DNA from 2 places in the Alicycliphilus sp. T452 genome. Region 2 is predicted to be linked to the other one. Evidence: riboswitches for the same ligand, from Rfam matches in the RefSeq annotation. Region 2 holds a riboswitch; the other holds the start of a gene.
What was found. A riboswitch is a leader RNA that binds a small molecule or an ion and turns the genes downstream of it on or off. The one in region 2 is predicted to bind cobalamin.
Positions count from the first base shown of each region.

Region 1: it holds a riboswitch for cobalamin, as region 2 does, so the genes downstream of both, ACX12L_RS19800 (TonB-dependent receptor domain-containing protein) here and bluB (5,6-dimethylbenzimidazole synthase) in region 2, are expected to answer to the same signal.

Region 1 covers NZ_JBTNEH010000029.1:10,861-14,254, reverse strand. The annotation lists gene ACX12L_RS19815 (sensor domain-containing protein) at 1-722, shown strand, start outside; gene ACX12L_RS19810 (cell division protein ZapA) at 975-1,343, opposite strand; gene ACX12L_RS19805 (DUF904 domain-containing protein) at 1,340-1,579, opposite strand; cobalamin riboswitch at 1,614-1,857, shown strand; gene ACX12L_RS19800 (TonB-dependent receptor domain-containing protein) at 1,939-3,394, shown strand, end outside.
Region 2 covers NZ_JBTNEH010000009.1:144,734-148,127, forward strand. The annotation lists gene cobT (nicotinate-nucleotide--dimethylbenzimidazole phosphoribosyltransferase) at 1-740, opposite strand, end outside; gene bluB (5,6-dimethylbenzimidazole synthase) at 825-1,586, opposite strand; cobalamin riboswitch at 1,635-1,827, opposite strand; gene ACX12L_RS10545 (cobyric acid synthase) at 1,849-3,339, opposite strand; gene ACX12L_RS10550 (aminotransferase class I/II-fold pyridoxal phosphate-dependent enzyme) at 3,336-3,394, opposite strand, start outside.

The DNA of each region.
Region 1 (3,394 bases), on a different contig from region 2:
GGGCCGAGGCGCTGGTGCGGTGGACGGATCCGGAGTTCGGCGTGGTGTCGCCGGGCACCTTCGTGCCGCTGGCGGAGGAGTCTGGCTACATCGTCACGCTGGGTGCATGGGTGATGGAGCAGGCCGTCAGGGAGGCCGCCCACTGGATGGGCAGCGGCACGCCCCTGGTGGTTTCGGTCAACGTCTCGGCGCTGGAGTTCCGGCAGGCGGGCTTCGTGGAGCGCATCTCTGCATTGCTGGCGCAGTACGGCCTGCCGGCGCGCTGGCTGGAACTGGAGCTGACGGAAACCGTCCTGCTGCAGGATGCCCAGGACATGCAGCAGGTGCTCGATGCCCTGACGCGACTGGGCGTGGGCCTGTCCATCGACGATTTTGGAACAGGGTATTCCAGCCTGGCCTATCTGAAGAAACTGACTATCCACCGGCTGAAGATCGACAAATCCTTCGTGGGCGGCCTGCCGGGCGACGAGGGCGATTGCGCCATTGTCCAGGCCATCGTCAGCATGGGGCGGGCCCTGCGCATCGGCGTGGTCGCGGAAGGGGTGGAGACGCAGGCGCAGCGCAAGGCGCTGCAGGGCATGGGCTGCGATTGCTACCAGGGGTTCCTGTGCGCGCCCGCCATGCCTGCGGCAGATTTTCGCGCCCGGATGGCGGAGCCCATGGCCGGGGCCAAGCGCGTTGCCAAAGCGGCTGTATGCCGCAGTCGCCGCGCCAAACGCTGAATCAAGAGGCGGTGCGCGCGGGAAGACAGGTGTCTGCGAATGCCAGCGGACCGGCATCCTGAACCGGGGGTTCAGGTGGGCGAGGGCAACCAGGCGTTGGGTTCATCTGACGCGAGATGATCACGCTCACCTGGCAATGTACCAAGCCCGTGCTCAATGAGCATTGGTTCAAGGAAATATAAAGCCCGCCAGCATCGCAGACGGTTTCATTGTAATGGCTGTGGCCGGGGCCGGCGGCCGTGGGCCTGCCGGCTACAACAGCCGCCCGTCGTCGCCGAGGGCTTCGTCCAGACGCAGCAGCAACTGCTGTATGCGCAGCTCCTGCGCAGGGGATTGCGAGGCATCCCCGGCACCCGCAGTGGCGGCGGACGTGACGGGCGCTGCGCTGCGCTGGGCCGTGGCAGCGGCCAGTTCGGCCGCTTCGCGGTCGGCGATCTCGAAGGCCAGATTGAGCGCGGCCAGCACGGCGATGCGCTCGCGCGCGCGAACCTTGCCGGCATCGCGGATGCGCGTCATGGCGGTGTCCACGCGCTCCACGGCTTCGAGCAGGCGCGACTCATGGCCGTCGGGGCAGGCCAGCAGATAGCTTTGCTGCAGGATCTGGACCTCGATCTGCTTCATGGCGCGTCTTTCGTCTCGGTGGGGGCTGCGGGAGCGGGTGTGGCAGGCAGGCGGTCGAGCAGCGCATCCACGCGCGCCCTGGCCGCCTGCAGGCGGGACTTCAGGGAGTCGCGCTCCTGCGTGAGCGCCGAGACCTGTTGCGCGAGCAGGGCGTTGGTGCGTTGCAGCTCTGTGTGGCGCAGCAGCAGCCGTTCGACACGCTCGGCGATCTGGTCGAGGGAAGGGGGGTGGTCCATACGCCGCCAATTGTAGGGACCGGCGTGCGATTGGGCATAAAATCGCCTCGTTGGTGCTCGCGGCGTGGTTCACATGCCGCAGTTCAACGGGAAGCAGGGAGGGGGCCTTCGCCATGAAGCACACCCCGAGCCTGCGCTGCCCCCGCAACGGTCAGCGGATGAGTCGCATGCCGGCTCCACTTTCATGCACATGCCACTGGGTGCCTTGAACAAGCGCCTGGGAAGGCCATGAAAGCTGCTCCGCCAGCCCGGATACCGGCCAACATGGTGGTCGTGCGCGCCAAGGCGCGTGCGGCCGTATCACCCAACGCTGGCGGGGAGGCTGGCACGGGTAACTTTGCTGACTCTGGTTCCCTATGATGAATCCGTTCCTTCGCGCTGGCGCATTGCGTCCTTCCGCGCTCGCCCTGGCCGCCCTGGCCGCCTGCGCCGTCCAGGCCCAGGAGGGCGCCGCCCCTGTCCTGAGTGATGTCGTGGTCACGGCCACGCGCACCGCGCAGCCGCTCACCGATGTCCTGGCCGACGTATCCATCGTCGACCGTGAAGCCATCGAGCAAAGCGGAGCCGCTGCCCTGGGCGACGTGCTGGCGCGCCTGCCGGGCATCGAGATGAGCCGCTCCGGCGGCCTGGGCGGCACCACCAGCATGTACGTGCGCGGCGCCGAGACACGCTTCACCGCCGTCTACATCGACGGCGTGCGCGTCGATTCGCAGGCCGGCTCGGGCGGCACGACCTGGGAGGCGATCCCGCTCGCGCAGATCGAGCGCATCGAGGTGCTGCGCGGCCCCGCCGCCGCCATCTACGGCTCCGATGCCGTGGCCGGCGTGGTCCAGATCTTCACCAGGAAGGGCGAGGCCGGCGTGGCGCCCTACGTGGGCGTGGGCGCGGGCACGCACGGCACCTACCGCGCCGAGGCCGGGGTGAGCGGCGCCAGCGGCGCGGTGGATTACGCCCTGGGCATCGCGCGCGAGACCAGCAAGGGCTTCAATGCCAAGAAGGACGGCAACCCCGACCGCGACGACTACCAGGGCACCTCCGCCAGCGGCCGCCTGGGCTGGCAGCTCAATACGGCGCACCGCCTGGAGGGCAACTTCCTCTACAACGACACCGACAGCGGCTACGACGTGAGCAAGACCGCCGACGACCGCAGCCTGCACCGCCTGCAGGGGCTAGGCCTGAACTGGCAGGCGCAGTGGAGCGGCAGCTACAAGACGCGCCTGTCCGTCACCGACTCGCGCGACCGCTACGAGACCAAGCCCTCGGCCTACTTCACCGACACCCGGCAGCGCGGCTACCTGTTCTTCAACGAACTGCGCGTGGGCGCGCACCAGTTCACGGCGGCGCTGGAGCGGCGCGAGGATGAACTGACCAACGCGAGCATCTCCAGCGGCACGCGCGACCGCGCCCAGAACGCGCTGGCGCTGGGCTGGGGCCTGCGCCTGGGCGCGCACACGGTGCAGCTGAACGCGCGCCATGACGAGGACAGCGAGTTCGGCGGCAAGACCACCGGCAGCGCCGCCTACGGCTACGCCTTCACGCCCAACTGGCGGGCCACCGCCTCGGCGGGCACGGCCTTCAAGGCGCCCACGCTGTACCAGCGCTTCAGCATGTATGGCGACGACACGCTGCGCCCAGAGACCAGCCGCAACGTGGAGCTGGGCCTGAAATGGGCCGAGCGCTCGAACAGCTTCTCGGCCACGCTGTACCGCAACAACGTGAGCAACCTGATCGACTGGCAGGGCAACACCGGCACCTGCGCCGGCAACTCCGGCCCCTACCCGGGCTGCTACGCCAACGTGGGCCGGGCGCGCTACG
Region 2 (3,394 bases):
ATGGTGGCCACCTCGTAGCCGCCGAGCGCGGCCAGGGCTTCGAGCGGCGTGGTGGCTGCTGCGTTGGCGTCCAGCGCCTGCTGCAGCACGGCGCGCTTGTGCTCGATGCCGGCCGCATCCAGCCCGGTGCCCGCGCCCGTGCATTCGTCGATGGGCAGGCTGCACAGGCGTGCCAGCAGCAGCGAGGCCACCGAGGTGTTGCCAATGCCCATGTCGCCGAGCAACAGCACGTTGCCCGGCAGCTCGCGCACCAGCGCCAGGCCGTGCTGGATCGCCTGGGCGCACTGCCCGGCGCTCATGGCCGGGCCGCTGCTCGCGTCCTGCGTGCCGGGGGCCACCTTGCGCAGCAGCAGGCGCGGCTGGCCGGGCGCGGCCTCGCGCGGGGCGACGTCGCGCGCCACGCCGCAATCGACCACGGTGAGCGCCAGGCCGTGCTGGCGCGCCAGCACGCTCACGGCGGCGCCGCCGGCGAGGAAGTTCTCCACCATCTGCCAGGTCACGTCGCTCGGGAAGGCCGAGACACCGCGCGCGGCCAGGCCGTGGTCGCCGGCAAAGACAACCATCTGGGGCTGCTCCAGCCGGGGCGATGCGGTGCCCAGGATCTGGCCGATGCGCAGCGCGAGTTGCTCCAGGCGGCTGAGCGAGCCCTGCGGCTTGGTCTTGTTGTCCAGCTTGTGCTGCAGGGCCTGGGTGAGCTGCGGATCGCAGAGGTCGGCAAGGGTGGGCAGGGGGGCGTTCATGACGTACTCGACTTTCGATGAGGGTTCGGCGCGGCCCGCGTGCGCGGGCCTGCGCGTGGGGTAGCCGCCTGGCTACGGGCAAGATCAGGCTTGGGCGATGTGGCGGGCGCGCTGCGCGGCCGCCTGGTCGCGCCGCAAGTGGGCGAGGAGCGGCTGCTGGTCGTCGCGCTGGCCCCATTGCTCGAAGTACACGAGGTCTTCCATGCGCAGGCGCGGCAGCCAGCCGGCGGTTTCCAGCTCGGGCTTGTCGTGAAAGTGGCTGACGTAGCCCACGCACAGGTAGGCGATGGGGGTGATGCCCTTGGGAATGCCCAGCGCCTGCTGCAGGTCGGCCTGGTGGAAGATGCTGACCCAGCCCACGCCCAGCCCTTCGGCGCGCGCGGCCAGCCACAGGTTCTGCACGGCGCAGACGCTGCTGTACAGGTCCATGGTCTTCATGTGGGTGCGGCCCACCACCACGGGGCCGGTGCGCTCACGGTCGCAGGTGATGCAGATGCCGATGGGCGACTCCACGATGCCTTCGAGCTTGAGCTTTTGGTACGCCGCACGCTTGCCGCCCTCGAACATGCCGGCGGCTTCGGCATGCGCCTTGGCGAAGGCATCGTGCACGCGGCGCTTGGTCTCGGGCGACCGCACCACCAGGAAGTTCCAGGGCTGCATGAAGCCCACCGAGGGCGCATGGTGCGCGGCGGTGAGGATGCGGCTGAGCACCTCGTCGGGCACCGGCGTGGGCAGGAACTGCCCGCGCACGTCGCGGCGTGAAAAGATGGTGTGGTAGATGGCGTCACGGGCCTCTTGCGTGAAGGCGTGAACGCTCTGCGTGGCTTGCGCCTGCGCGGTATTCATGGCAGTCCCCTGTGCTTGAATAGGAAGCACGCTGCCCGGCCTTGCAGCGCGATGACGAACGTTCAGGCCGGTCTTCTGGCTTGGATTCATCTGACCCGCCACGCCTTCCCGGCCTTGGCGGCCAGTGGCACTTCGTGGGGGACATCGTCCTTACAGCGTTGGGCACGCGGCGGATTCGCACCGCCTTCCCGATTCTCCCTTTGCCATCGCGGCATTGGGCACCTGAGGGGCGGGATGATAGCAGCCGCCCACTGCGCAACGCTTATGCGATCAGCGCGTCCAGCACGCCAGGCTCCATGTGCCGGGCAATGCAATCGGCCAGCCCGTCGAACACGGCGTCGAGCGTGGGAGCATGGGCGCCAAAGAGGGCCTTCAGCACGGCCGGGTCTTCGAACAGGCCGTGCAGGTACACGCCGAGCACGTTGCCAGCCGGGTTCTGCCAGGCGATGCCCGGCATGGCTTCGCGCGCCACGTCGCCCTTGGCGGCCATGGCCGGGTGCTGGGCGGTCTGGCCGTGGTGGATTTCGTAGCCTGCGGCGCGCACGCCCGAAAGCGGCGCCCAGGCGCCCGCCAGCGGCCCGAAGGCCGCGCTGGTGCACTGCACGGTTTTGGCGGGCTCGAACACGGTGACCAGCGGCAGCAGCCCCAGGCCGGGGGCGTTGCCGTCGATGCCGGCGGGGTCGATCAGCGCCTCGCCCAGCATCTGCAGGCCGCCGCACACGCCGAGCACGGTGCCGCCCCGCGCCGCGTGCGCGGCTATCGAGCCGTCCAGCCCCTGCGCGCGCAGCCAGGCCAGGTCGGCCGCCGTGGCCTTGGAGCCGGGCAGCACGATCCAGTCGCCGGGCCGCAGCCCTGCGACGTCGGCCGGGCTGCGCACCCATTGCAGGCGCAGGCCGGGCACGTTCTTGAGCGGCTGGAATTCGTCGAGGTTGCTGATGCGCGGGTAGGCCACGACGGCCACCGTGGTGTGCACGGCGCCAGGCGTGGTGCTGCGGTCGTCGAACACGCCGTCCTCCTCTGGCAGGCCGTGCTGCCAGCGCATGGGGATGGTGGCCACGGTGGGCACGCCGGTGCGCTCCTGCAGCTGCTGCGGCGCGGGCGCGAGCAGGCTGGCGTCGCCGCGGAACTTGTTCAGCACGAAGCCCTGGATCAGCGCGCGCTCGTCCTCGGGCAGCAGTGCCCAGGTGCCATACAGGTGCGCGAAGGCGCCGCCGCGGTCGATGTCGGTCACCAGCAGGCAGCGCGCGCCCGCGTGCCGCGCCACGCGCATGTTCACGATGTCGCTGGCGTGCAGGTTGATCTCGGCCGGCGAGCCCGCGCCCTCGATGACCACCACGTCGTTCCCGGCGCGCAGTTCGTCCAGCGCGGCGGCGATCTGCGGCCACACGCGCGCGCTGCGCCCGCGCCAGGGCATGGCCGACAGCGGCTCGCTCACCTGCCCCAGCAGCACCACCTGGCTGTGCGTGTCGGCCTCGGGCTTGAGCAGCAGCGGGTTCATGCGCACGTCCGGCACGGCGCGCGCGGCCAGGGCCTGGAAATACTGGGCGCTGCCGATCTCACCCTGCCCCCCGGCGGGCGTGGCGACGACGCGCGCGTTGTTGCTCATGTTCTGCGCCTTGAACGGCGCCACCTTCAGGCCCTGGTTGCTGTAGTGGCGGCACAGCGCCGTGGCCAGCCAGCTCTTGCCGGCGCCGCTGCTGGTGCCCAGCACCATGATGCAGCGCGCCGGGCCGGGTAATGTCTTGGTCTTCATGCCCTGCATTGTCGCCACGCCGCGGCCAGCGCCTGCTGCGCGGCGGGCGCCAGCA